2 linked regions of the Thermocoleostomius sinensis A174 genome follow. Each later gene encodes a partner of the first gene's protein in a complex. Links are inferred from orthologs where the notes say so. Each region holds a gene or a part of one and is shown in the gene's direction. Other genes may lie near its edges. The genes, in order: prfA and prmC.

Region 1 (8,771 bases):
CTCGCTGGGACGCCAGTTGTTTACAAAGCTGAAAGTCTATGCAGGGCCTGACCATCCCCATCAAGCCCAACAACCTGAAACTCTGACCATTAACACTATTCCTGGAGGTGAACGCTAATGCAAGCCATTGAAAGAACCGATCGAGTCATGTACCAAGGTACAGGGCGCCGCAAATCGGCTGTTGCCCGCGTCCGGCTGGTACCTGGAAATGGGCAATTGTTGATTAACGGTAAACCTGGCGATCTCTATCTTCAGTTTAACCCTACCTACTTGTCGGCGGCAAAAGCCCCCCTAGAGACCCTAGGACTAGAGACCGAGTACGACATTTTGGTCACGGTTAGCGGTGGGGGATTAACTGGACAAGCCGATTCTATTCGCTTGGGTGTTGCTCGGGCACTGTGCCAACTCGACCCTGACAATCGCAAGCCGTTGAAAGTAGAAGGCTACTTAACGCGAGATCCACGGGCAAAAGAGCGCAAGAAGTATGGCTTGCATAAAGCTCGTAAGGCGCCGCAGTTCTCTAAGCGCTAAAATTGTGATGGATAGGCTGTTAGCATTGTTAGCTTGCGATCGATGTGTGACTTCGATGAGTAAGTGGTAACAATGGATAGCCCTGATCTGCTCACTACAGATCAGCAATACAGTTCAACTCGTTTTGACAATCAATCATCATGGCAAAATCTGGAATTCATCCGGAGTGGTATCCGGAAGCAAAAGTATACTGCAATGGCGAAGTTGTAATGACCGTTGGTTCAACCAAGCCTGAAATTCATGTAGATGTGTGGTCGGGTAATCATCCTTTCTTTACTGGAACCCAGAAAATCATCGACACTGAAGGCCGCGTTGAGCGCTTCCTGCGGAAATATGGCATGATGGATAGCGGTAAATCTGGTAAGTCTGACGCTAAAAAATAGCGGGGTCGGTGTTGGACGGTTTCAGCGGTCAGCGTTCGAACATAGAAAAGGCTGATTGCTGGACTTTTTGCCATCTATACCGACTATTTCTATTGCAAGGCTACTTTTATGGCTGAGACTTATTTACTAGATAAATTAAAGTCTGTTGAGCAAACGTTTCATGAACTGACTCGGCGGCTCGCTGATCCAGATATTGCCACTGATCCAACTGAATTTCAGCGCGTGGCGAAAGCGCGATCAGCATTGGAAGAGACTGTCATGACCTACGAAAACTGGCAAAAAGCTCAGCAGGATTTGGAAGGGGCGCGACAAATTCTTCGGGATGCAGGTGGTGATGCCGAACTGCGAGAAATGGCAACATTGGAAGTTGAAGAGTTGCAAGAGAAATTAGAATCCCTAGAAGATCGTCTCAAGATTTTGCTGTTGCCTCGCGATCCGAACGATGACAAAAACATCATGTTAGAAATTCGGGCTGGTACAGGTGGCGATGAAGCGAGCATTTGGGCTGGGGATCTAGTGCGCATGTATTCTCGCTATGCCGAAAGCCAGGGCTGGCGCGTGAAGCTAGTGAGTGAGTCGTTGGCGGATATGGGTGGCTTCAAAGAAGCGATTCTGGAAATTCAAGGCGACCAAGTTTACAGCAAACTGAAGTTTGAGGCGGGCGTTCACCGAGTCCAACGAGTTCCAGTTACAGAGGCCGGTGGACGAGTTCATACATCCACAGCGACAGTGGCCGTGATGCCAGAAGTGGATGACGTTGAAGTTGAAATCGATCCCAAAGATATTGAACTGACCACTGCTCGATCGGGTGGAGCAGGCGGGCAAAACGTTAACAAGGTGGAGACGGCTGTGGATCTGTTCCACAAGCCCACTGGCATCCGGATTTTCTGTACCGAGGAGCGATCGCAACTGCAAAACCGTGAACGGGCGATGCAAATTTTGCGAGCAAAACTCTATGAGATGAAACTGCGAGAACAACAAGAAGCAGTAACATCTATGCGCCGATCGCAAGTGGGTACAGGTTCGCGTTCGGAGAAAATCCGCACTTACAACTATAAAGACAATCGTGTCACTGACCATCGCTTGGGACAGAACTTCACTTTGAATCCCGTCTTAGAAGGAGATCTCGAGGAGGTCATTCAGTCCTGCATCTCTCAAGATCAACAGGAACGCCTGGCAGAACTCGCTGCTTCTACGTCGGGAGCCGCCTCTGTTTAGCACTGATTGTGTTTGTTTTATCTTTGTGCTGATTGAAAGTATATTTTCAGCCGAGTCAAAATTCTCGACTCGGCTCATTCTCTCGATTTTTCTAACCCCCAATTTCTAATTCCTAGTGATCGAACTATGCCGAATCACTTCTGCTACTGACCAAGCTTGGGCGATGGCTCCACGAGGAGCATGAGGAGGATCGCCATCAAACATTTCGGAGATGGAATGGAAGCACGCTTGTTCGTCAAAATGGGTGAAGAGTGGTTCCCAATCAATCGGAACGGGAGCGTTGGGGTAAAACCGTTGCCACGCCCGAATAAAAGGGCCAATCAGCCAACTCCAGACCGTACCCTGGTGATATGCACGATCGCGCTGCCAAATGCCGCCTTCATATTTGCCAACATATCGCGCATCAGATGGATCGAGAGCGCGCAATCCGTAGGGGGTTAAGAGTCGATCGCGAGCGACGTGCAGCACTCGTTGTCCAATCTGCTCTGGAAACCCACAGTAACTGAGGGAAAGGGCTATGACGGCGTTGGGGCGAATGCTGTCATCAGGATAATCATCGGGGGAAATAGCATCGTAGAAATATCCCAAAGCCGGATTCCAAAACTTTTGCAGCGAGGATTTCACCTGTTCGGTCTGATAGCTAAAGCGACGAGCTTGATTAGTCAGGGCGGCTCCGTCCATGCGGTCATCTTGTTGCAGCCGCGTGGCCCATTGCTCTGCCCAGCACAAAGCTGAATACCAAAGCGCATTAATTTCAACGGCTTTGCCCCGGCGCGGGGTCACGGGTTCTTCTTTAATTACAGCATCCATCCAGGTTAATGCTACATTAGGCGCATCCCAAGTGACTAGCCCATCAAAGGCATCCACGCGAATGTTGTACCAAGTGCCTGCCATCAACCCTTTGTAAATGCGCCAAACGATCGGGTATTGCTCTACTAGAAACTCCCAGTCTTGGGTTGCTTCCAAATATAGCCCCAGGGTTTCAATCCACCAAAGAGCCGCATCAATGCTGTTGTAAAAAGGCTGTGTACCAGCATCCGGAAAGGCATTAGGAATCAAGCCCTGTTGGCAATACATGCCAAATGTTTGCAGCAAGCCCTTCGCTAACCCATAGCGCTGCGTCACTAATGCCAGCCCCGGCAACGCAATCAACGTATCGCGTCCCCAATCATTGAACCAGGGATAGCCTGCAATCACGGTGGGGCTATTGATGGAGGCACGATAGACAATAAATTGGTCGCCCGATCGCAACAAACGCTGTTGCAGGGATGCGGACTCTGGCGCAGATTGTTGAGTGTTGTCGGCTGAAACAACAGCCTCAAATGCTGTATTCAACCGCTGTTGTTCGGTTTGGATGGCTCGTTCAAATATCTCTGCACTTAGCAAATCGGGCGAAGAATCTGAGTGTCCAACCCTGGCTTCCAGAATCACCGTTTCACCAGGCTGTAGCAGTACCGATAAAACACCTGGAGTGAACAAATCTTCGCGATCGGACAAGCCCCGTTTGGTTTCTTCGGTATAGCGATAGCCCCAGTACCACATGCCATCGCTAGAATACTTACCTTGGCTCCAACTTAATTGCCACGGCGTGCCCATCCAAGCAGGGCTTTTGGCTTGCAGCAGGATGCAATGGGGTTCAACCAGTTGCACAAATTGCAACTCCGAATCAGCATGTTGCTGATAGTGAAAAATCCGATCGCCAATCATGGGGCGCAGTTGCAGCAACGCAGCCTCGGAGCCGTCATAGCGATATTCCACCAAAATGGAATGGTAGAACTGCGGCGGTGCACCCTCCACTTCAGGAGCCAGCAACCCGTGGGGCATGATCAGCCGTCGTTGCAGTTGCCAATCATTCCAGCCCCAACTCCAGGTTGGAACCGGGTCAGGATGAAACTGTTGCAGCAGTCTATATCCCATTGGGGCGATCGCACCGCTCGTCCAGAAATTAGTGCTTAATTCAAATGATCGGCCTCGCACTTCTAAACTGGCATCAATCCGCGACAGTAGTAATGTCCGCTGGCTTGGTGGTTCGAGGGCAGCAATTAGCCAACCGTGATACGTGCGCGTATGAGCATCACAGACCGTACCGCTAGCAAAGCTCCCCAATCCATTGGTTAATAACCATTCCCTGGTATCTAGCTCTTCCATTCAGAACACAACTAGCTATACAACACCTGTCCTGACACAGATTACCATCCGAGTTGTTACTAGCGTGGTATTGATCGGTGCTCAGCCGCAATTGTTAGTTTTGCGCATGGCTCCCAGCAACGTCGAGACAAACACACAGCGCTTGGCTGGACCGCCGTCCTTCACCGTCAGCGTCAGATGTCCCAAGAGGGATGAAACGTGTCCTCGAGCGTTAAATTCAACTCGATACATCTGATTAAGCTGCGGCAACGTGGTAGGTTCAGTAATCTGAATCTTGGCATCCAGCGTTTGCCATTGAATGTCGTTCGGAGATGCTGTCACGGGGTGAATTGACCAGCGCACCACTCCATGCACTTGTTGAAAGTTAGCCTGCCAATTTGATTGTGTCCACTGGGCTTGGGCTTGAGCTTGCCGCAGCGTTTGAAACACTTCATCTTGAGCGGCTGCCAACAACCGTTGATGCCAAAACGATCGCCACCCAAGGGCCGCGATTGCCGCCAAAATGCCAACTAATACCACCACCGTCAACAGTTCAATCAGCGTAAAGCCACGGTCAGAGTTTTGCTTATCGACTGGGTTTAGTTGACTTAGCGGTCGCTGGGCTAGAGGCAACAACAAGTAGAAACAAGGGTGGTCGTCGTTGCAGTCCTGCTCACGGTTCATAACAGCACCCTAGAATTGAGTTGGTTGGAGGAGAAGAGAGAAAGGAGAAGACACAAGTTTAGAATTCCCACAAAACTGAGCAGATGCGCTCAGTCGATCAGAGATTTTTGAAATTGCAGTGAAATGAACTAGGCAGAAATTGATTAGATGAGGTATGCTGAATGTTCAAGGCAGTGAACAGGTCTGCTGTTGCATTGCTCAACTAAACCTGCGGATGTGGCGGAATTGGTATACGCGCACGTTTGAGGGGCGTGTGGCTTTGCCTTGCGAGTTCGAGTCTCGCCATCCGCATTACCAGTCATCTAGAACAAGGCAGTGTAAGGAAAGCGGTTCTAGAGAAGCTTGTTTATGATCCCAACGATCCAAGCAAAGACGCTTAGTCTATATGAGTTGGAGCGATGGTTTAATTTAACGTTGGTAACTCTAGAGCAAGCATCTGTACTATTGCTGCTCTGAGTCCTTTTCGATTAATCGCTCTCACGAATGTCAGTACGTTCTCAGCACCCTCAAACATCTGACCGCTTGGCTGCTGCAATAACCCCGCGTTCGAAATCACGTCGCCTAGGTGGTTAGAGCGTGGATGTAACAAACCAGATACCTTTTCCCATGTCTGTCTTGGACAAAAGACTAGAATGAAGACTGAGCGGCGTGAGATCAGATGTGATGAGCGATCCATTTAAAGAATTAGAAGAATTTTTAGATTTTAAGCGGCTAGAAGAACTGGTTGACGAGCGCTTAGAACAACTTCTCGATTTTGTTGAAGAGTTTGAAGAACAACTCGGCGGTGGGTTCGGGTTTGATGTACAGGTAAAATCTCGCCCAAAGCCTCCTGAACCAGAGCGTCCTTACTCGCAGCCGACAGCAACCGATACGAATCAATCAACCGTTGCCACGGCTCCCCCGGCTCCGCCCACCACCCTCAAAGAAGTCGGAGGCTTGTCGGACGTACTGCAAGAATTGCGAGAACTGGTTGAAATTCCGCTGAAGCGGCCGAAGCTGTTGCAAAGTTTAGGATTAGAACCCGCACGCGGGGTGCTGTTGGTGGGGCCACCCGGAACCGGAAAGACCCTCACTGCCCGATCGCTGGCGGAAGACTTGGGTGTGAACTACATCGCCATTGTTGGCCCAGAAATTATTGGCAAGTATTACGGGGAAGCCGAAGCCCGATTACGCAGCTTGTTTGAGAAAGCAAAACGATCGGCTCCTTGCATAATATTTATTGACGAAATTGACAGCCTTGCCCCCGATCGCTCCAATGTAGAAGGGGAGGTAGAAAAACGAGTCGTCGCTCAACTGCTGAGTCTGATGGACGGCTTTGCCGCTTTAAACGGCGTCATTGTGCTAGCGGCAACCAATCGTCCAGAGCATCTTGATCCAGCGTTACGGCGACCCGGACGCTTCGATCGCGAGGTGCAGTTTCGAGTGCCCGATCGCAACGGTCGCTTGGAAATTCTCAGGATCTTGACGCGATCGATGCCGTTAGATGCGTCAGTACAACTGACAAATATTGCCGATTTGGCAGTGGGCATGGTGGGGGCAGATCTGAAGGCGCTGTGCCAAAAGGCAGCGTATCTAGCGCTGCGACGACAAGTACCGAATCTGCAAACCTCAGTTTCTAGCAATCTGACTATCAACCAAACCGATTTTCAGCAAGCCCTCAAAGAGATTAAGCCCTCGGTGCTGCGATCGGTGGAGGTGGAATCACCCAACGTGGCATGGGAGGCGATCGGCGGTCTGGAATTGGTGAAGCAAACGCTTCAGGAGTCGGTAGAAGGCGCGCTGCTGTATCCCGAACTATATCAGCGGGCCGGAGCCAAAGCCCCCAGAGGAATTTTACTGTGGGGACCACCAGGAACGGGTAAAACCTTGCTGGCTAAAGCGGTGGCGTCACAAGCACGAGCTAATTTCATAGCAGTGAACGGACCGGAGTTGCTCAGCAAATGGGTGGGGGCATCGGAACAAGCGGTGCGAGACCTGTTCACCAAAGCGCGGCAAGCGGCCCCCTGTGTGGTGTTCATGGACGAGATTGATAGTCTGGCTCCGGCCCGAGGTAGTTTTCAAAGCGATTCTGGAGTCAGCGATCGCGTGGTGGGGCAACTGCTGACCGAGCTCGATGGGCTACAAGGCTGTGCCAATGTCCTGTTGATTGGGGCAACCAATCGACCAGAGGCGCTTGATCCAGCCTTGTTGCGGGCAGGTCGGTTGGATCTACAACTGAAGGTGGATTTACCCGATCTGCCCAGTCGGTTGGCCATTTTGCAGGTTCATAATCACGATCGCCCCTTAACGGAGGCAGTATATTTGGCAGAATGGGCCGATCGAACCGAGGGGTGGAATGGGGCCGAACTAGCTTTATTAAGTAATCAGGCGGCCCTGCAAGCGATTCGACGTTACCGATCGCAACAACATACTGATCCAACTCTGCTGCAAATTACCCCAGAGGATTTTGAAACAGCCTATCAAACCTTGTTAACTCAGCGAGGATAAGTTGAAAATTGGGGGATGCCCCTCCAACCCCTAGCAGGGGACGGCGGCGTCTCCTGCACCCCCTCTAGAAGGGTTGTCAAGTTTTGACCACTGGCACACCAATCGCGGCTTGTTGCCACAGCGCATCGACTGTGACGAACTGATAGCCTTGATCTAACAAGCGAGGAATCAAACGATCGGCAGTTTTTGCCACATCTTCGCCGCCACAGTAACCATCGTGCAACACAATCAGCGAGCCGTTGCAGGTTTGGCTCAGCACTCGCTGAGTGACGATATCAATGCCCGGACGTACCCAATCTTCGGGAACTACGCTCCACATGACAGGGCGATAGTTCCATTGCTGGAGATAGCGCAAGGTTTGTGGCGTGAATAAGCCATTGGGGGGACGCACATCGCGAATGTTTTGCTGCACATATGCTAGATCCACCTGGCAGGCGTGCGCGATCGCCTCTTGCGTTTTTGCCAAGCTTTGCTTCAATTCATCAGCGCTGAGCCGGGGAAACGAGTGATGCTGATAGCCGTGTAGCCCAATCCAGTGCCCGCGCTGCCAAATTTCTTGGGCCATGTGAGGCGATCGGTGTACACAGGCCCCTAGCCAGAAAAAGCTGGCGGGGATTTCGTAGCGATCTAAAACTTCCAGGAGTTGTGGGGTGTGAGTGGGATGTGGGCCATCATCAAATGTGAGGGCGATCGTGGCAGAATTGGCATCTCCTGTCCACAAGCAAGTAGGGAAGGTGGGTCGCAGGACTTTGTGAATCAGCGGGAAGAACGGAGCAAGTTGCATGAACGGAGAGAAAAATGGGGAGAAATCGTTCCATAAACCATATGTTTGACCATAGCAAATCAAAGCAATGATCGGTAAGGGCGGGTGTTTGCCCAAAGTGACACTGGCCGAAGCAACACCTATGCTGTAGGGCTGCATCCTCCCCAAGTCAATCGCTTGTGACACCGATTTGGTACTATTCGATCGCTCCACCACAGGAACTTCCAGCCCCCGCCGTACAGCCAAAACAGTGCCGCCCAGTAACAATGTGCCGCTGCGCCAACCAGTCTGGGTGGAAATTACGAATATGCGGACGCTGATCCGTCGGAGATTGCACTTCTAAATTCAACATCTGGTTAAAGTCGCAGTCAAACAAGCGCCCGTCCCAGGAGATGGACAGCGTGTTGCGACACATGAGACCGGAAACGGTAGCTGGATTAAAGGAATTGACCAACAGTTCCAAATACCCCTCTAAGTTGCCTGATGCTTCCAGCCACTCTAAAAAGCGAGAAATCGGCATATTATTCAGGGCAATTAAGCGATCGAACGTTACCCCATGATTTTTGAGCAGTCCTGCT
Region 2 (16,938 bases), 1.9 Mb from region 1 along the record:
GAGATTCTAAGCGCGATCGCAAAATCTCGGCAGCGTAGTGAATGCGGGCGATCGTATCTGCCTTGAGAGAATCAGACGGTGTAGCTGCTTCATGGCTCAGCATCCCTTCCAGTTGAAGTGCCATCAGTTCAAACACCTTACCCTGCAAATACAACCGCTTGGTGATTCCCAAATACGGACAATCGATGATTTGCTGCACCACCGATCGCATTGTCCTTGTCACCTTGGGTGAAAAGACTCGCTGCCAGTCTTCCCCCTGTATTAAAGGTTGCAGTTCAGAAGGAAGTTCCCCAGTCGGAGTCGCAAAAAATTGATGCAATAGGTGCGGCTGCAAGTGAATGTTCACGCCTACTTCCGGCTGGTTCGCTCGATGAGTGCTGGTCACAGATGGTTGTAATCCACTCCCCCCGACATAGCTTTGAGTTGCATCTTGATACAGAAAATCACCGCTATCCACCACCCCAGACAGATGCATCATGAACTGCACCAGATGCGAATGCTCAACTCCCCGACAGATGTAGTCTTCGGCATAGGTTTCATGAAAAATTGCCAGTTCCAAACCAGGGCATAACTCCATCACCCGAATGTAGCCTCTGCCTAACCGAGATGGCATCATGTGAATGGTCTCCAGGCGATCGATCGAGGTGACAGGGGGGCACTGCTGCTCTGCTTCCAGCCAGAGTTCGTCTTCTTCGCGGGCAGTCAGGTCGAGACTCATGAGAAACAAGAGGTCAAGGTAATGAGAATCAGTTTCAATAATCTCGGTTCACCCATTAGAAGTCAAGGTGCTGGCTTTTACCCACCAAGGTCTACCTGCCTCTATCCAACCACGATAGATAATAGAAGGACTGGTAGCAGTTGCTGATATTAATCGATCGCCAACCCTAACAATCGATCACAATGCTCTCGTGCCCGATCGATTGTATTTATGTATTTGTATTTATGTATTTAACTTTCACGGCTATCTTACTCTCAATCGCAATCGGTTCTATCACTCGGCTTGTGCAAGTGATGGTGATGGCAAACAAGTGCAGCAATGGGTTCACCAGATTCTCTTGTGAGGTTGAAGGCGATCGACGATGGATTCGTTCACTCTAGATTTTGTGGTGCTTAATGACTTAACGGTTGATTCTAGCCTGTTGGGTTCGATCGCAACAGGTTCCTCATCCTGGAGAGGATCACGCCAATAGGTGATGGCATTAGTCAACAGTTGCAGCTCGGACCCAGGATAGTAAAAGCTGAGGATCTGCTCGCTTGACCAACCCAAATCTCCTAAATTATAGGCTCCAGTTTGGCTCATGCCCACACCATGCCCTAACCCACCACCTACAAAGGCATAACCCTTTAGAACAGGAGCCACAGATGGTTGGGCTGTTGGTTGGGGCGATGGGGTTGCTGTTGTGGAGCTACCTGCTGGACTTGTGGTTGGTAACGGTGTCGCACTAGGAGAACTGGTCGCTTGTGCGGGTTCAACGGCTGGCTTTTTGGCTTGAGGAGCGGAAGGTTGCTGATAGATGGGTTCTAGGTAAAAGAGGGTGCTGTTGGGAGCATAGAGCGCCCGCAAGATTTCGTCTTTCTCTAAAATTACTTGTCCTCGATCGGTGGTAATTGCAATGCGCTGCACCCGTCCGGCTGGCGATCGTTCCAGCACTTCCATCTGTTTCACCTGCGTAAAGTTAGCTAACGGATGCTTTTTACTCTGCAAATAGGCCTTCAAATCTCCGGCAATTTCAGTCAGGGGGCTTTCGATCCGCCAGCGGAACATATCCCAGCCCTCTTCATTAAAACCAGATTTGCGGTTAATAAACGCACGAAAATTCAGTTCTTCAGTCAACGGCTGGTTGGTAATATCCCAAACGTTTTGCACCGAATCAACAACAGCCCTAAGATAGGGGCGATCGCTACCATTCCAGACATCGCTAAAAGGGGCCGTAATACCGCCCGCTGTCGAAGAATACAGGGCATCCACCAACTCGTTTTGGTATGTAAGCACCTGCCCGCGAGTGGCTGCAATTGCCCGATCGGTGTCAGGAACGGCTCCATTCAACCCCCAGTAGACTTGGCATTGAGTATCGGCGCAAAGCTGATAGTTATCGATGGCAAACCGGCGCAGATTTCGCAATGCATAGGTGCGGGCAAGGATAGCTTGCGCTTCGATCGTCGTTTGAGGTGCACCAATGCCAATTTCGTGCGGCACCACGCCCCGCAAATAGGTTTCCAGTGGGACATGATTCACCAACGTATAGGTGCCATAAGCATTCGGCTGAAAGCTAAATGTACCACCATATAGCCGCCGCCCATGATCATCACGGTTTGAGATCACCTCCAACCGATCATTGACTGTGTCAATCGAGACCTCATCCGATTGCAGTTGCGCACCATTGACAGTAAATGAAGCTTGCGGTTCTTGCTGCTGCACGTGGGTATCGATGAAAGCAGTCCGCGATCCATTCGACTGCAAGTTCTGCATCAACAAGCGGCGCAACAATGGAGTGCCATAGGTTTCTCGCTTAGCCCAAACCTGCCATTGCCGAGGTTGAGCAATTTCCACTTCAATGCCCTGTTGTCGCCATTGATTGGCGCTATCTTCCGCACTTTCGAAACTGCGATGAGTACTTAAAACCAATCGCTCTGTCACTTTTGGTTCTGGCAATGGCTGCATTACCACATTCACCTTCACTTCGGTGCTAGTGGTCAGGGTTCGCTCTTGTTCGCCTTGCTTGAACTGCAATGTTATCTGATCGCCCGCTTCGGGTTTTAGGACTAGAGAATCACTAGCATTTGCGCCAAACCGCTGTACAACACCAACATCTATAGTTGGATTTAGTGGCCCTTCTTGAGCAAATCCTGGTGTAGCTAGGCTCACCAAACAGGCAGCCGCCAAAAAGGTACCCCAAGCGGCTTGAATGTTGGCTGAGGTGCTGAGCAAGGTAGGAAAAATCGTGTAGCGATCGCTCAATCTTTTAGTTTGAAGCATTCTCCGTACCGATGAAACTCCCCAAAGAGAGATTAAGAATCTAACGGCTAACAGTTTCCGATTATGGACGCTGACCAAGGAAATCGGCAAGGTTCTAAGTAAGTTTATGAAAACTTTACAGGGTTAGCTGGGTGAGTGACGCCAAAGCTAGTGACAAATCCGGGCGAGCAAGCACTGCCAAACCCTACTGTTGGCCAAGTCTATAGCCCTACAGCTTCTCTTGACCACGCAATTCAGAATACACCCTTACTTGCGGCAATACGGTCATGGTCGCGAGCATTGATACGTTGGATGGCATCAGCTATGGATTCGTTAGCCTCTTAGTGACCATGGGTTGGACACGGTGGAGCCGAAATCGATCGATCGAGCCAGCCACTGGCCTGCTGTAGACGGGCGAGGGCTTCTTCAGGGTGCTGATTCAGCAGATATACCAAGGCAATTGCTGCCTGTTCTGCCGCACGGGCATTACGATTTGCCTTGAGCCGATGCCAATCCCCTGGTGCAATGGCTAACCGTTCAGCGAGGGCTTGAGCTAGCTCGGCTGTTGATAGTTCTGCAATCGGTTTCTGGCTATTGGAACGGGTGAGAGGCGTTGCGAAATCAGAGGTTGGGGACATAGCTGAAAATTTAAAGCAAACTTTTCAAAAACGATGCAACTTGGCAATTCAACAGTCAATCAGGGAATGCTTGCTAGGGAATCCGATCTCTTCTGAGCGCTCGGTGCTTCATTTCTACTCTACGTTAACTTAACCCTATGAAACTGCCATCTTTTCCGCCGGCCCAACCCGATCGATCGGCAGGTGATTCTGCGTCGCTGTCCGCAACACCTCTTGAGTCTACCCCCAACATCGAAATTGGCGAAATTGACAAGATCGATCAGACCATACATGAGAGCATACATGAGCTTGAACAAGCCTTTCAACTCCTCAAAACCCGTCATGCCCAAATCCAGACCGATCGCCAGTGTCAGCAAATCCTCCGTGATCGCAAAGATCAGATCGAACAGCAGCTTCAGCACACTACCTCTGCACGGATACAACACCAACTGAAACAAGACTTGAAGCAAATTCGTCAGCAGCTTGAGACATTGGAAGTAGCATTGGAAAGCCAGTTGTTTTCCTGGACTGGACTCAAAGAAGTCTTTTGGCAAGCTGTGCGGTTTGGCGGACTTGGAATGATGATCGGATGGGTGCTGCGATCGTGGATGCGGTAGGAACTGGGGATTAGGGATTGGGAATTAGAACTAAAAACGCGGTGTACCACTTGATGTGCCACTTTCTGAAAAAGCATAGATCAATTCTGTATCGCCTTCATCCCCAGTCCTGCTCTCATGCGTGAGAGCAGGGAAACGATGCAAAAAATCTATGAAAAACAAAACCCCTGGGCGTCTGTCCGTGTTTCGACTCCAGGGGCTTGCTTTGTTTCGTTCCTCCTCACACATCCTTAATTTACGGCCCTTATCTGAGAGATAAATCTGATTTGGGACACTTCATAGAGTGGCACGATGTTGTATTTGCAAGAGGGGCTATGTTGCATGAATTCATGCTTATGAGAGAATTCGCTCAATTTCTAAATTGGATGCGATTTGAACCAATTTGTTGACGTCGGTTGGGTCTGCTAAGTAGGGCAGACAACCCAAAACGGGTTTATTCGTCAAAGCTTGAAGCAATTCAACAGCAGCCCAATCATCTCGATCGTTAGCATGGCAGGGCTGCACACAGTTCAACACAATTCCTTTTAGGTGAATGCGTGCATGACGGGCCAACGCGACATTAGCAACGGTTTGGGGAATAGCCCCAGGTAGGACGGGAACAACGAGTACAACCGGAATCCGCCAATCCCAGGCTAAATCAGCTAGGGTTGTTTCTGCGGTAATCGGAGATCCCAATCCACCCCATCCTTCCACCAACACAAACGATCGCTGTTGAGTCAGTTGCTCGAAGGCCCGCCAAAGGTACTCAAGTTCAATGCGACGGCCCTCTCGCTCGGCAGCGATAGGAGGGGCAAGCGAAGCAGCAAAGTGCAGCGGGTTGATGTCATCAGGAGTTTGATCCAGATTAAACAATTGGCTGTAAAGTTGGCGATCGCCGTCGGGATACTGATCTTGAGCGTATCCGCTTCCACACTGTACAGGCTTAAAAAGAGCCAAGCGCGACGGATGATACCGTTGCCAATAGGCAGCCAATGCACTGGTGAGTACGGTTTTGCCAACACCACTGTCTGTTCCTGCAATCAATAATGCGTCCAACTTAAACTCCCTTCTAGAGCGATCGAAAAAAAGCAAGCTATAATAGCTAAGGCAACGGGATGTAGCGCAGCTTGGTAGCGCGCCTGCTTTGGGAGCAGGATGTCGCAGGTTCAAATCCTGTCATCCCGACTTTAGATAATTTAATCGATTTTCCTCAACTTTGCGGGCTAGTCCGGCTGCGTTGTTTTATCCAAATTGTGATTGATGCGCTAAAACCGGGAACCTTAACGGTAGTTTAGGCACAAACACTCTATGGAACGACGTTTGAAACAGGCGGCAAACGGTCTCACCTCGTTGCTGTTGGCCTTGTCAGCATTGTCACTATCACCCATGGCGCCAATAGAACCAGCCCAAGCGAACCCGGTAGAAGCTCAACAGGTGACGGCTTGGCGTTCTGGTTTGCATCGATCGTACTGCAACAGTAATTGGACAGAAGCGATTAGCCTCGCTGGGGCAATGATGGGTAGTTCTGAAGTGACATCCAATGAGCGCTTGTGGCTATTTGTAGTGCGTCAAGATATGTTCAACTTTCAGCGAGGTGTTGCAGAATTTTCGGGATGTCAAGGCGGACGAGTGCTAGCGGGAATCACTGCCGATGCAACTCAAGCATTACAAGCATTAGTTGAATTTTCAGATTCTTCAGCGACAAGTTCTTCAGTCAATTGGGCAAGAGGGTTGACGGCTATCAGAGCCGATCGTCGCCAATCGACACCCTTGGCTAACGCCTCAACGACACCATCCTCTGTCAATCCAACCAGGATTGATCGGTCGGCTCAAACTCCGACAACTACTGATTGTCCAGCGAATTCTGAGGGAGACAGGCGTGTAGCAGACGGCTCAACGAGCAATCAATGGAATTATGAAATCTGGCGAAATACGAGTTCTCAGTTCTATGTGAGATATTGGCGGCAACATCAAACCTGTGCCCAGGCTAGAATCACTTCCGAACGTTACTCTACACAAAACGAGGCATGGCAAGCATTTAGACAGGCAATTCGGTTTGAAAATAACTAAAAAGGGCGCTTCACCAACGCCCTTCTTTTAAGAATAGGCTGGATCGATCATCTATGACTCGCCGCCAACTTCGATCGTTTCTTGCACCTCTAGCTGCCCATTGTCGTTAATCGTCCAGATATCGTAGGCTCCAACTACATCGCCTTGATCGTTAAAGTCAACGTTGCCGCTAGCTCCTTGATAGTTGATGTCTCGGCCTTCCCGCACCAACGCCAAGGCTTGGCACACATCCGTGACTTCTTCGCCAGGGGCATTGGCCACCTCGCGAATTTGATCCTTCAACGCAGATCCTGTATTTGCTTTGGCCGCTTCTGCGGCTAAAACCATTACGGCTGCTGCATCCCAAGAGTTCGGATCATACACATTCGGCTCGCGGTTGAATTTAGCATTGTAGGCGGACTTAAACGCCTCCAGTCCTGGACCAGTGGCACTTGGAGCCGTTCCTAACACTCCAGACACAATGTAGTTACCGTCCGCATCGCGTCCCACAAGCTCAGCCAGTTCATTAGTTTTCATCCCGTCGGTCAGCAGGATTTTGGTTTCTCCGTCTAGTAATCCTTGCTCGAAAGCGGATTTGAGAATGAGACTGCCAGTTTCAGGATACGCTACCAGCAAAACCCCGTCAGGATTGCCGCTAAAGGCTGCACTTAGCTCCGAGTCAAACGTTGTAGCATTTTCTGCATACAGGGTGGGGTTCGACTCATTCACCACGGTTCCTCCCTGGGCCTTAAATGCGTCCGTAAAGGCCTGCACTAATCCGTTCCCGTAATCATTGTTGATGGCAAACACGGCCACGTTCTGTAACCCTTGATCGCGCGCGAGTTGGGCCAACGCATCGCCTTGGAAACTGTCGGGAGGAGCCGTTCGGAACCAATAGCCATTGAACTCTCCCTTTTCTGCCCGAGCGGTAAACTCAGGACTGGTGCTAGACGGAGAAATTTGCACCACCTCATTACGAACGGCAATATCAACTGCTGCGCTAGAAACTGCACTACCTGCGGCTCCAACAACGCCTGCCACCTGATCTACTTCTGCGAGCTTGGTCATGCCAGAGGCCCCAGCCGCCGGATCGGTTTGATCGTCTTCGGAGATTAAGGTAACTTCGCTACCCAGCACCCCATCACACGCATTGACGCTTTCAACTAGTAGACTAACGCTGTCTTGCATCGTGGTGCCGTACTGAGCTAGATCGCCCGTAATGGGAAGCAACGTACCCAATTTCAGCGCTCCAGCCGCGGCTCCATCGCTGCTAGCTGTTGTCGTCGAAGTTGCATCAGAATTGGCAGGAGATTCAGTCGTGGTCTGTGTACCGCCACAAGCCGTTGTCAGCATCAATAGGGCGATCGCTCCTCCGGTTAGTTGCAATCGTCGGATTTTGCTCGTCGGTTGAGGGATTGACTGAGAAGCTTGGGGCTGAGAAGTTTGGCGGAATCGATCGAAATCGAATAGGTGTTTAAAGCAGTTCATACGGCAACCTAACTCAAAAAAATAAGCGTGTTACTGAAGTTGAAATTAAAACAAAGATTAGGCCTATAATCGCGCCAACTGTTGTGGAGAAGCAACAGGGTTGTTAAGGTTACATCAACTGAAATAACAGATCGCTGTGAAGACGTGACAAAATGACCTTTCACAGAACTGTGATCTGGTGTCTGTGTTGACTGGCTTGAGCCAAATCGTAGATTGGCAATTCAGCATAGCAACAATTCAATTATTTTGACGCTGCTCTGTATCGTTCAACTGCGGATGTTGCCCCTTCTGATAAAAAACTTTGAAGTTTCGCGGCTCGGATGGCTAGTTTTTGCTGATTGATGGGAAATGTCCGATCGCAAATGTACCTTGGGTATAAGGAACTATCGCTCGATCGAGCCAGTCAAGATTACCTACGACCAATTTGGTAGTTTTGTCGATGCGCAGCTAGATGTGTTTCATCGAACAAATCTAAACGGTTGCCTAACGCATTAATTTATGTAAATCTAGTCTGCTAGTCGCAGCGATTTATTCCACTGGCTGTTTAAGTGGGTTCAATCAGTAGTTTCAGTCAATTACCGCGAACCCTTCTGCTTCTCAGCTTGTCCTCATAAACCCACAACTTGAGTTGAAAGTGATAGCCTTTAGGCGAGCGATCTAAGTTGCAGTTTAAGTTAAGGTGAGTGGGCCAATATTCGACTGTTCAACGGTGGAGATCTATCCCACGAAAATGGTCTGCGATCGAATGAAGTGTTTGTTGATGGTTGGATTGAGTAATTGGGTTCAGTAGTTTTTCCGTCTGAGCAGATGACTCATTGCAAATGGCGTTAAGTGCGGATGATTTAGTTTCGTAGGAGTTTTTATGAAATCATTGATTCGCTGGAGTGCAACCCTTGCTCTCATTGGAAGTGTTCTGTTTGGTTCTCTCTTTGTTGGAGGCAGCAGAGTACTAGCTTTATCCGATGAAGAAGTGAAAGCCCGGTTGGAAACAGTTCCAGTTTTCACCCTAGTGGATGGTGAAGGTTCACTGGTTGTTGCAACTTTTTCAGAAGAAGAGAACGCACCGCCTGTTGCCACCGTATTTATTAGCCATACCAATGCTGAAAACTTTTTGCGCAACATGTCCAATACCGACCCACAGGCTGTAGAAGGTGTACGAATTGTGCCAATTTCGCTGGCACGGGTGTATGAAATTGCCCTGGATGGACAAAACGAAGAAAACCCGCTGCGAGTTGCGTTTATTCCTCAACGGCAAGAGGTGGAAGCGGCAGTTGCTATCTTAGAAGAGAGTGGTCAATCCGCTGAGAATTTTCAAGGTGTGCCGCTGTTTATTGCCAAATCGGGTGAGGGGGAAGAAGAAGCCCTGTTGACTGTGCGTCGAGGGGAAGAGGAAGTTATTCCTATGTACTTCAGCGAAGACGAACTGCAAGCAGCCTTGGCTGGACTGCGTGAAAGTCAACCGGAATTAGCAGAATCGGTTCGGATTGAAGTAGTGCCGCTCGATCGACTGATTGAGAACTTGCGCACGAGTGATAATCAGGAATTGAACCAGATTTACTTGGTGCCCCCTCAAGAAAGCATTGAATATATTCGATCGCTACAACAACAGGGTGGGCAACAACCAGCCCCACAGCAAGCCCCGGAACCAGCCCCACAGCAGTAGGGAGGCTGTCAGCGAATAGATCCAAGCGTTGAGTTGAGGGGCATGGTCGATCGTGCCCCTTATTGCTATGGTTTTGTGAGAATGGTTTGTAATTTCGGCTGTGTCCGGCTCACGGAACTCTATGCACCGCACTTCTCAAGGAGATCTTTGGCACTGGCGACAAACTGCACACCAGCAGGCGATCGCAGCAAACATACCACCCGTGGAAGTTGATTGGCTCTTGCAACACCTAACTGGTCTAGATCGGCTGAGGTTGCGCTTACTGTCTCCAGGTGATCCAACGGTGATTGACTTAAAGTACTCTCTCTACGAGCTAGATCAGCGTTGGCATCAGCGATTAAACGCTCGGACCCCTGTGCAATATTTAGTGGGTGCAACACCGTGGCGACGGTTTATGTTAAAGGTTTCGCCCGCGGTTTTAATTCCTCGACCGGAAACAGAATCGATCATTGATTTGGCGATCGACGCGGTGCAAACCCACTCAGAACTGGGGTACGGACACTGGGCGGATTTGGGAACAGGCAGTGGAGCGATTGCCTTGGGGTTGGCGGATGCATTTGCTGAAGCCATGATTCATGCTGTGGATTACAGCCCAGACGCCCTCGCGATTGCCAGGTTTAATGCTCAGCAGTCAGGATTCAGCGATCGCATTCGGTTCTATCAGGGCCATTGGTTTGAACCGTTGACCCAACTTCAGGGTCACTTGCGCGGGATGGTATCCAATCCGCCTTATATTCCCAGTGATATGGTGGCCAAGCTTCAGCCCGAAGTTGCAGATCATGAGCCTGCCTTAGCCCTAGACGGTGGAGCCGATGGATTAGATTGTATCCGTTACCTTGTTGCTGAAGCCCCAAATTATTTAGTGTCTGGGGGGGTATGGCTCATTGAGATGATGGTGGGGCAGGCAGAGAATGTGGTCAATCTGTTGCAGTCCCAAGGGTGTTATCGCGATGTGCACATCTATCCCGATCTGGCAGGGGTCGATCGATTTGCGTTGGCTTATCGGGTTTAAATGGCAAATGGCTATTTGAGACGGTTTCAAGCGGTGCGTTACTCTGTCATGGTAATAGGTAATGGGTAATGGGTAATGGGTAATGGGTAATTAAGTATGCCGGGGGTTTCCTTTTCTGAACTGGTTTCGGCGGCTCGATCGGGTGATCGGCTTGTTAGCTTTCCTACAGATACAGTTCCCGCTTTGGCAGTGCGGCCCGATCGATCGGCGTTGATTTTTGAGGCTAAGCAGCGGAGCCACACTAAGCCGTTGATTCTCATGGCGGCGACGGCGGATGATTTATGGCCCTACGTGCAAGGCAGTGATGCAGAGTTCAATCTTTGGCAACAGGTGGCGGCTACTTATTGGCCGGGAGCACTCACCTTGGTATTGCCCGCTAGCGATCGACTGCCGCCTGAGATGAATCCTACTGATCCGACGACTATCGGCATCCGAGTTCCCAACCATGCGATCGCTCGACATATCTTGGCTCAAACTCGACCGTTGGCAACGACAAGCGTGAATCGATCGGGTCAGCCACCCCTAGAAACCCTAACGGATATCAACGCTGAATTTCCAGAGGTACTGACTCTACGATCTGACGAGTTAGCAGAATTGGAGCGCACCCTGATGTTGGAAACCCAGCCAAGTTCTCGCCTACCTTCTACCGTTGCTAAATGGACATCGACAGGATGGGAAATTCTACGACAGGGAACGGTCAGGTTAGAAGGATGAGCTTGAGCCACGTAGGACGGCACTGCTTACCGGATTCAACAGGATTTTCGCTAGAACGTTGGACAATGGGTATTAGCGCATCACCAGTGGTGAATCGAGCGTCAAATCTAGATCCACCGCCGGATTAATCGAAATTAGGGTGATTCGATCGCGTCCCAGAAATAGTCCTGCCAACCCTCCAAGGGCTGCTCCCCCTAGCACTTCTTCGGTGGCAATGGCGCGATCGCCTGTTACTGCGGCTACGCCAGCGGCCGCCCCTGCTCCAAGAGCCGCCCCTGCCAAAATTTCACCGACGTTAGCGCCTCGAGTAATTCTGCGAGTGGTGGTGACAGTTCCCGATGTCGCGCTCATCGGCATTCGAGTTCTGTCGGTGAGCACCAACTCTTTGGCATAGAAGCGAGCACCCGTCCCACCATCTACGGTGCGTAACTCGCCTACAATTTGGCTACCAGCAGGAATTAGCAAGCGATCGCCTTGACCCCGGATGTTACGTGCCACCGTTAGTGTCACTGGTACAGGTTCTGGTTCTTCTGTTGAAATAAAGATTCTCTCTGCCTCATCATAGCGAACCGTAATTACAGTTCCTGCGGGAAGCTCCGCCATGTTGGTTGGCGGTGTCGGTGTAGAGGCTTGATTGCCAACAATATAAGGCGAATTAATGGCCGCCACATTGCCAGAACTAACCAAGGCTTGATAGATAAAGGCTGCAACTTCAGCACGGGTGGCCGATCGATTGGGGTTCAAAAAGCGAACATCTGGATAGTTCACGACAATTTGGCGATCGGTAGCCGCCGCGACGCTGGGGCGGGCCCAGTCGGGAATTGCGCTAGCATCGGCATAGGCTTGCAAAGTACCATTCACGGAACCAGCCGTCGAATACCCCAATCCGTTGGCTAGCGATACTAATACCTGTGCCCGAGGGATGTTCTCATCGGGACGGAATACATTATTAGGATATCCTGATAAAAAGCCCATTGTGTAAGCTTCTCGAATGGCATCAGCCGCCCAATAATTAGCCGGAACATCGACAAACCGTGTCGAGCCTCGAACGGCAGACCGGCGAAAGGCTTGGCGTACCATGGCTGCAAACTGGGCCCGCGTCACTGAATCATTAGGACGAAACGATCCATCGGGAAATCCGCTAATGACACCGCGATTGGCTAACTCTTGAATGAATTCTCTTGCCCAATAATCTGAAGAGATATCTGAAAAGGTGCTTTGTGCCTGCGCTGGAGCCTGAACTACTATCAAGGGAGCCGCTGCCCCTGCCATTAACGTCAGCGCAGTAAACAAGGCAGTGCCAGACTGCCAGGAACGGAAACTAGACATAATCGTCCTCTTTAGATGCTATGAAATGGCTTGCTGTGGAACTTAATATTCCCTATATCGCTCAGGATGGAAACGTCCTGTAGACGACTGAGTTTCATCCAAGGGTTAATCTATGCACCGCAATTAGAGGGAATATTGCAAAGTTCTAACGCGCTAGCTTACTTGACTATTGAGTCATTCTCTGAGTTCCCGATTCATGCCCCGCAATTCTCATCTTTCCTCATCGTCGTATCAAAATCTGTAACCCTGTCAGTGCCAGGAGACGTTTCATCCTACTCTAAGGTAGACAGCTCCTCATGCACCTCATGTATGGGAAGAAGCAGCCGCCCCGATTGGCTGCTTTTTTATTGGAATTGCTCCTTAGCAAGTGGCTGACGTTGGGTCGATCGCCTTTCACTGATTGGGTTTCGAGAACAAGTTTCGAGAACAAAATTAAGTTATAGATTTAGGTTCGGGTGGATGGTGGCTGCCCAGCCCGTTGCCAACCCCAGTAACGAAAATGTGCTCAAAATTAGCAACGCCTGCACTCGAGTAAATCCAGCATTTTGTAGATCAAGGCGCGCCAGAATTTCAGCGGCAATCAGGACAAAAAAGTAACCAAAGATCCGGAACCATACCAACACGATCGTCACGCCCAAGGACGCCACAATAATCAGCGTGAAGTAGCCAATATCGGACTTCAACCAAGCTTTGATCAAGGCTTTCAGTCCATCAAACAGGGTGGTGAGCAGTAAGGCTTGCAACAACGTGAAGGCTAAGACCAACGACCAAGCCAGCCAAGTGGCAGTTGATTGAATCAAAAACCAACTGAAGCTGGTATAGGCTGCAAACAGAATTGCCAGAGAAAGCCAGGGTAACCGTTTCACAGAAGAGAGTGATAGAACTGAAAGCGAAAGGGAATACCCTAGAGTTTACCGGTAAGCCTGGCTTTGTACCAATTGAGCCAACCGTTGAGCGGCTCCTGCTTGCCCTCGGGTTTGCCGCAGCCGTTTCCGTATTTCTGCAAGTTCGTCTGGATGAGACAACCACTCTAGCGCTAGCGCTGCCACTAGTTGTGGCTGAAGTTCTCCAATCAGTTCTGGAACGATCGCCTCTCCTGCCCAAATGTTTGGCCAAGCCAACAAGCGAGGTTTCCGCAAAAACCACCAATTAATCAATTTGGCGAACCCACTCCCCACTCCTGGCAAGTTAGCCAACAATCCTGGAATACCGTCCCAAGCCCGCATCGCGTCTAGTTGTTGAGTCGGAATCAGGACAATCATCGGCACAGCCAAGGCTCCTAACTCTGCTGTGTTTGCACCTACCGTAGTCAGGCACAGAGCACAACGGGACAATAGATCATACGCAGGAAACTTTAACCATAAATCAACCCGCAATCCGTCTGTGGTTTTTAGATAAACGCGATCTCCTTCCCGATCGATCGTAGCTGTGACATTGCCAAATTTTGAGGCGATCGGATTTTGGGTAGCGTCGGCAAATTTGGCCAGGGTAGCTAAATCCAGGGTAGGAGCTACGGGAATCACAAAGCGCGTATTGGGGCGCCTGTGATAAATCTGTTGCAGAATCGCCAGCCCAAATGGAACACCTTGAGCTAGTTTGGCTGGTTTGGAACCAGGGAGGAGAGCGATGAGGGAGTCGGAAGGATGAGGGATGAGGGATAAGGGATGAAGGGGTACCGGGGTGTTTTCTTCCCCATCTCCTCTATCTTCCTTAGCTCCCCAACCCCCATCTTCCCAACCCCCAATCTCCACATCTGCCATCAAATCGCCCACCACGCTTAGCTTATGGGCGTACTGCTGGGGAACGCGATCGATTAACTCTGGTTTCATGACGCCAAACCGATCGACCCAACGATGCCAACGGGTCTCCCATTCGCCATAAACCACAATGCGATAGCCGAGCCGCTTGCCGATGATCACTGGATAAATTTGATCGCCGCCCAGAAACACCACTACCCCTCGATCGCGCCAGTCCCAGCTATCTGCCGTTTTGCCCCACAACAGAAATGGGAAAAAATGCCGAGCCGCTTGAATGCGATCGATCTCTGGATAGGATTGGGCAATTTCCACCTCGCGCCCGCTAGCATTGGGACAGGGAGACAGGATGAGGGAGATGCGGACACAACGGCGATCGTTTCCCATTTGCTGACGGATGGCTCTCACGACGGGGCGCACCCAAGTGGTAATTTCACCCGGACCGTTGGAAAGCAGGAGAATATCAATGGGATTCATAGTCAGAAGCCGCGATAGATAGAAAAGCTGAACGATGAAGGGGCCGGAATGGAACCAAATTCCACTGAAGGACCTCACCAAGGCTAGAGACACTGAAGGCAAACGTTGGGAGCAGCGAACATGCTAGGGTTACTCGTGATGGCAGTTCTTGCGGGGGTTGGGGCGATGTGGTGGTTTCTGCGTCGCCAAAAGCGAGAGTGGATCAGCAACCACGCTTTAGTCTATGTGAAAGGGGCCGAGTACCGCTACCCAGACCTACCTTTGGGGGGCTATGGTATCCCGATGCGGGTGAAAGATTCTGGCTACCAACGAGTTGAGGTGGTGTTTCCTCGTCTTACCGAAAGCGGAGAGGTTGAATATATCTACTCCTGGCATTATTGGCGAGATGTGGAAATGGCGACTCCCGCAGCGGCTCAACAGCTAGACAAACCGATGGAACTTGCAGACGGAATTGCACCAGTGATTCGGGAACATCTGCAAATTGATGCAGAAATCTCGCGGTTAAATCGAGAGTATAAAAAAGTCAATGAATTAGCCGATCTAGTCTCAACATCAGATCTTTACTCTAATCAAGTGAGTCTCTATGAACGTGCGCTAGATCAGATCGAAAACTTATTGAGAAAAGCAGAAGAATTGGAAAATATCTATATTTGCTTCATTCGAGAAACATTAATCGGTCTACAAATAGCGTCATACGATGCCGATCGCATCACTAGTGATGTATTGCAGTTTGATGAGCAATATCGGCAATTAAGAGAAGAATATTTGCGCCTGAAAGAGACGGCGATCGCCCATACAGAACTCATGCGCTAGCAAATAAGTAGCAAATAACAATTCGATTGCTTTTTTAGAAAAAGCTGTGAAACCTAGGTGCAATTCATAGATTTTTCCAATCAAATTGATTAGATTTTTTTAGAAAAACTGAGCATACACTTTTATGTTCGTCAAGAAATGTAAAAAAATATCTCGTTGTTTTTATCAAATTGTGTCAGATAACCGGTCGATTGCCCAGTTGGTAAGGGTTTTCTGGTAAAACACTCATGTAACATTATTTCGGGGCATCCGCGTCAGCGCTGTGCTTGGGCGGCTGGGTTCGGTCTATCTGCGTGCTGACCCCTACCTGCCAGGTATCCTTAACTTGCGCTGATAGAAGGATGAACTCGTGCTAAGTAGCCGACAGCCTTTTGAAAGGAGCCTAACCGCATGTTCACTCACGTCAAGCCCGCCATCAGGCACATCGCGCCCACCGATCTACAGGGACGATCGCTGATCAAGGTGGTCTATGTCGTGCTAGAGCCGCAATACCAGAGTTCGCTCTCGGCGGCCGTTCGTTCCATTAACCAGAACAACCCTAACCTGGCCATCGAAATCAGCGGCTATCTACTAGAGGAGCTTCGTAGTCCCGAAAACTATGAAGCGTTTCAACAGGATGTCGCCCAAGCTAATATCTTCATTGCCTCTCTTATCTTTATTGAGGAACTAGCCGAGAAAGTCGTAGCCGCTGTAGAGCCGCACCGCGATCGGCTCGATGTAGCAGTGGTGTTCCCGTCGATGCCGCAGGTGATGCGCCTTAACAAAATGGGCAGCTTTTCCATGTCGCAGTTGGGGCAATCCAAGAGCGCCATCGCCCAGTTTATGAAAAAGCGCAAGGAAAAGTCAGGGAGTGGCTTCCAGGATGCCATGCTGAAGCTGCTGAATACGCTGCCGAAGGTACTGAAGTATCTGCCGATGGAAAAGGCGCAAGATGCCCGCAATTTCATGCTGAGCTTTCAGTATTGGCTGGGCGGTTCGTCCGAGAATCTGGAAAACTTCCTGCTGATGCTAGCAGACAAGTACTGCGATCCAGCGGGAAGTCTGCGCGATGCACCGCTGCAATATCGCGATCCTGTCACCTATCCCGATATGGGCATTTGGCATCCGCTTGCGCCACACATGTTCGAGGACTTGAAGGAATACCTCAACTGGTATGCTTCTCGCCAAGACGTTCCCAATGATTTGAAAGATCCGCTGGCTCCCTGTGTGGGGCTGGTGCTGCAACGAACGCACTTAGTCACAGGGGATGATGCCCACTACGTGGCGATGGTCCAAGAGTTGGAGTGTCTAGGAGCCAAGGTGATTCCTGTATTTGCTGGCGGACTAGACTTTTCTAAACCCGTCGATGCCTACTTCTACGATCCGATCGTTAAAGAGCAGGCGATCGTTGATGTGGTGGTATCCCTGACTGGATTTGCGCTAGTGGGCGGCCCGGCTCGACAAGATCATCCCAAGGCGATCGAGGCGCTG

The links.
Region 2: the proteins of prfA (region 1) and prmC are in contact, whole or in part, in a crystal structure (PDB 2B3T), measured with the Escherichia coli proteins. The link is inferred for Thermocoleostomius sinensis A174 from one-to-one orthologs.

The regions. Positions count from the first base shown.
Region 1 is NZ_CP113797.1:835,166-843,936, forward strand. What follows is about bases 253-3,077. They hold prfA (peptide chain release factor 1), read left to right. Parts: upstream 253-1,022; coding sequence 1,023-2,132; downstream 2,133-3,077. Other genes in these bases: rpsI (30S ribosomal protein S9), read left to right, coding at 253-531; rpmE (50S ribosomal protein L31), read left to right, coding at 672-914; OXH18_RS03640 (amylo-alpha-1,6-glucosidase), read right to left, coding at 2,238-3,077. In the rest of the region: rplM (50S ribosomal protein L13), read left to right, coding at 1-118; more of rpsI, read left to right, coding at 118-252; more of OXH18_RS03640, read right to left, coding at 3,078-4,280; OXH18_RS03645 (pilus assembly FimT family protein), read right to left, coding at 4,362-4,943; OXH18_RS03655 (AAA family ATPase), read left to right, coding at 5,607-7,430; OXH18_RS03660 (polysaccharide deacetylase family protein), read right to left, coding at 7,507-8,214; arsenosugar biosynthesis radical SAM (seleno)protein ArsS, read right to left, coding at 8,390-8,771. UniProt on the Escherichia coli protein: Peptide chain release factor 1 directs the termination of translation in response to the peptide chain termination codons UAG and UAA.
Region 2 is NZ_CP113797.1:2,717,041-2,733,978, forward strand. Bases 8,532-11,435 are described here. They hold prmC (peptide chain release factor N(5)-glutamine methyltransferase), read left to right. Parts: upstream 8,532-9,490; coding sequence 9,491-10,381; downstream 10,382-11,435. Other genes in these bases: OXH18_RS11755 (Tic22 family protein), read left to right, coding at 8,569-9,369; OXH18_RS11765 (L-threonylcarbamoyladenylate synthase), read left to right, coding at 10,478-11,095; OXH18_RS11770 (S-layer homology domain-containing protein), read right to left, coding at 11,168-11,435. Outside these bases: OXH18_RS11715 (helix-turn-helix transcriptional regulator), read right to left, coding at 1-718; OXH18_RS11720 (SpoIID/LytB domain-containing protein), read right to left, coding at 1,043-2,977; OXH18_RS11725 (DUF6439 family protein), read right to left, coding at 3,298-3,594; OXH18_RS11730 (hypothetical protein), read left to right, coding at 3,732-4,190; bioD (dethiobiotin synthase), read right to left, coding at 4,524-5,225; OXH18_RS11745 (hypothetical protein), read left to right, coding at 5,478-6,239; OXH18_RS11750 (ABC transporter substrate-binding protein), read right to left, coding at 6,291-7,571; more of OXH18_RS11770, read right to left, coding at 11,436-12,424; OXH18_RS11775 (hypothetical protein), read right to left, coding at 12,862-13,290; OXH18_RS11780 (glycosyltransferase family protein), read right to left, coding at 13,336-14,655; OXH18_RS11785 (hypothetical protein), read left to right, coding at 14,776-15,468; OXH18_RS11790 (magnesium chelatase subunit H), read left to right, coding at 15,859-16,938. UniProt on the Escherichia coli protein: Methylates the class 1 translation termination release factors RF1/PrfA and RF2/PrfB on the glutamine residue of the universally conserved GGQ motif, i.e. on 'Gln-235' in RF1 and on 'Gln-252' in RF2.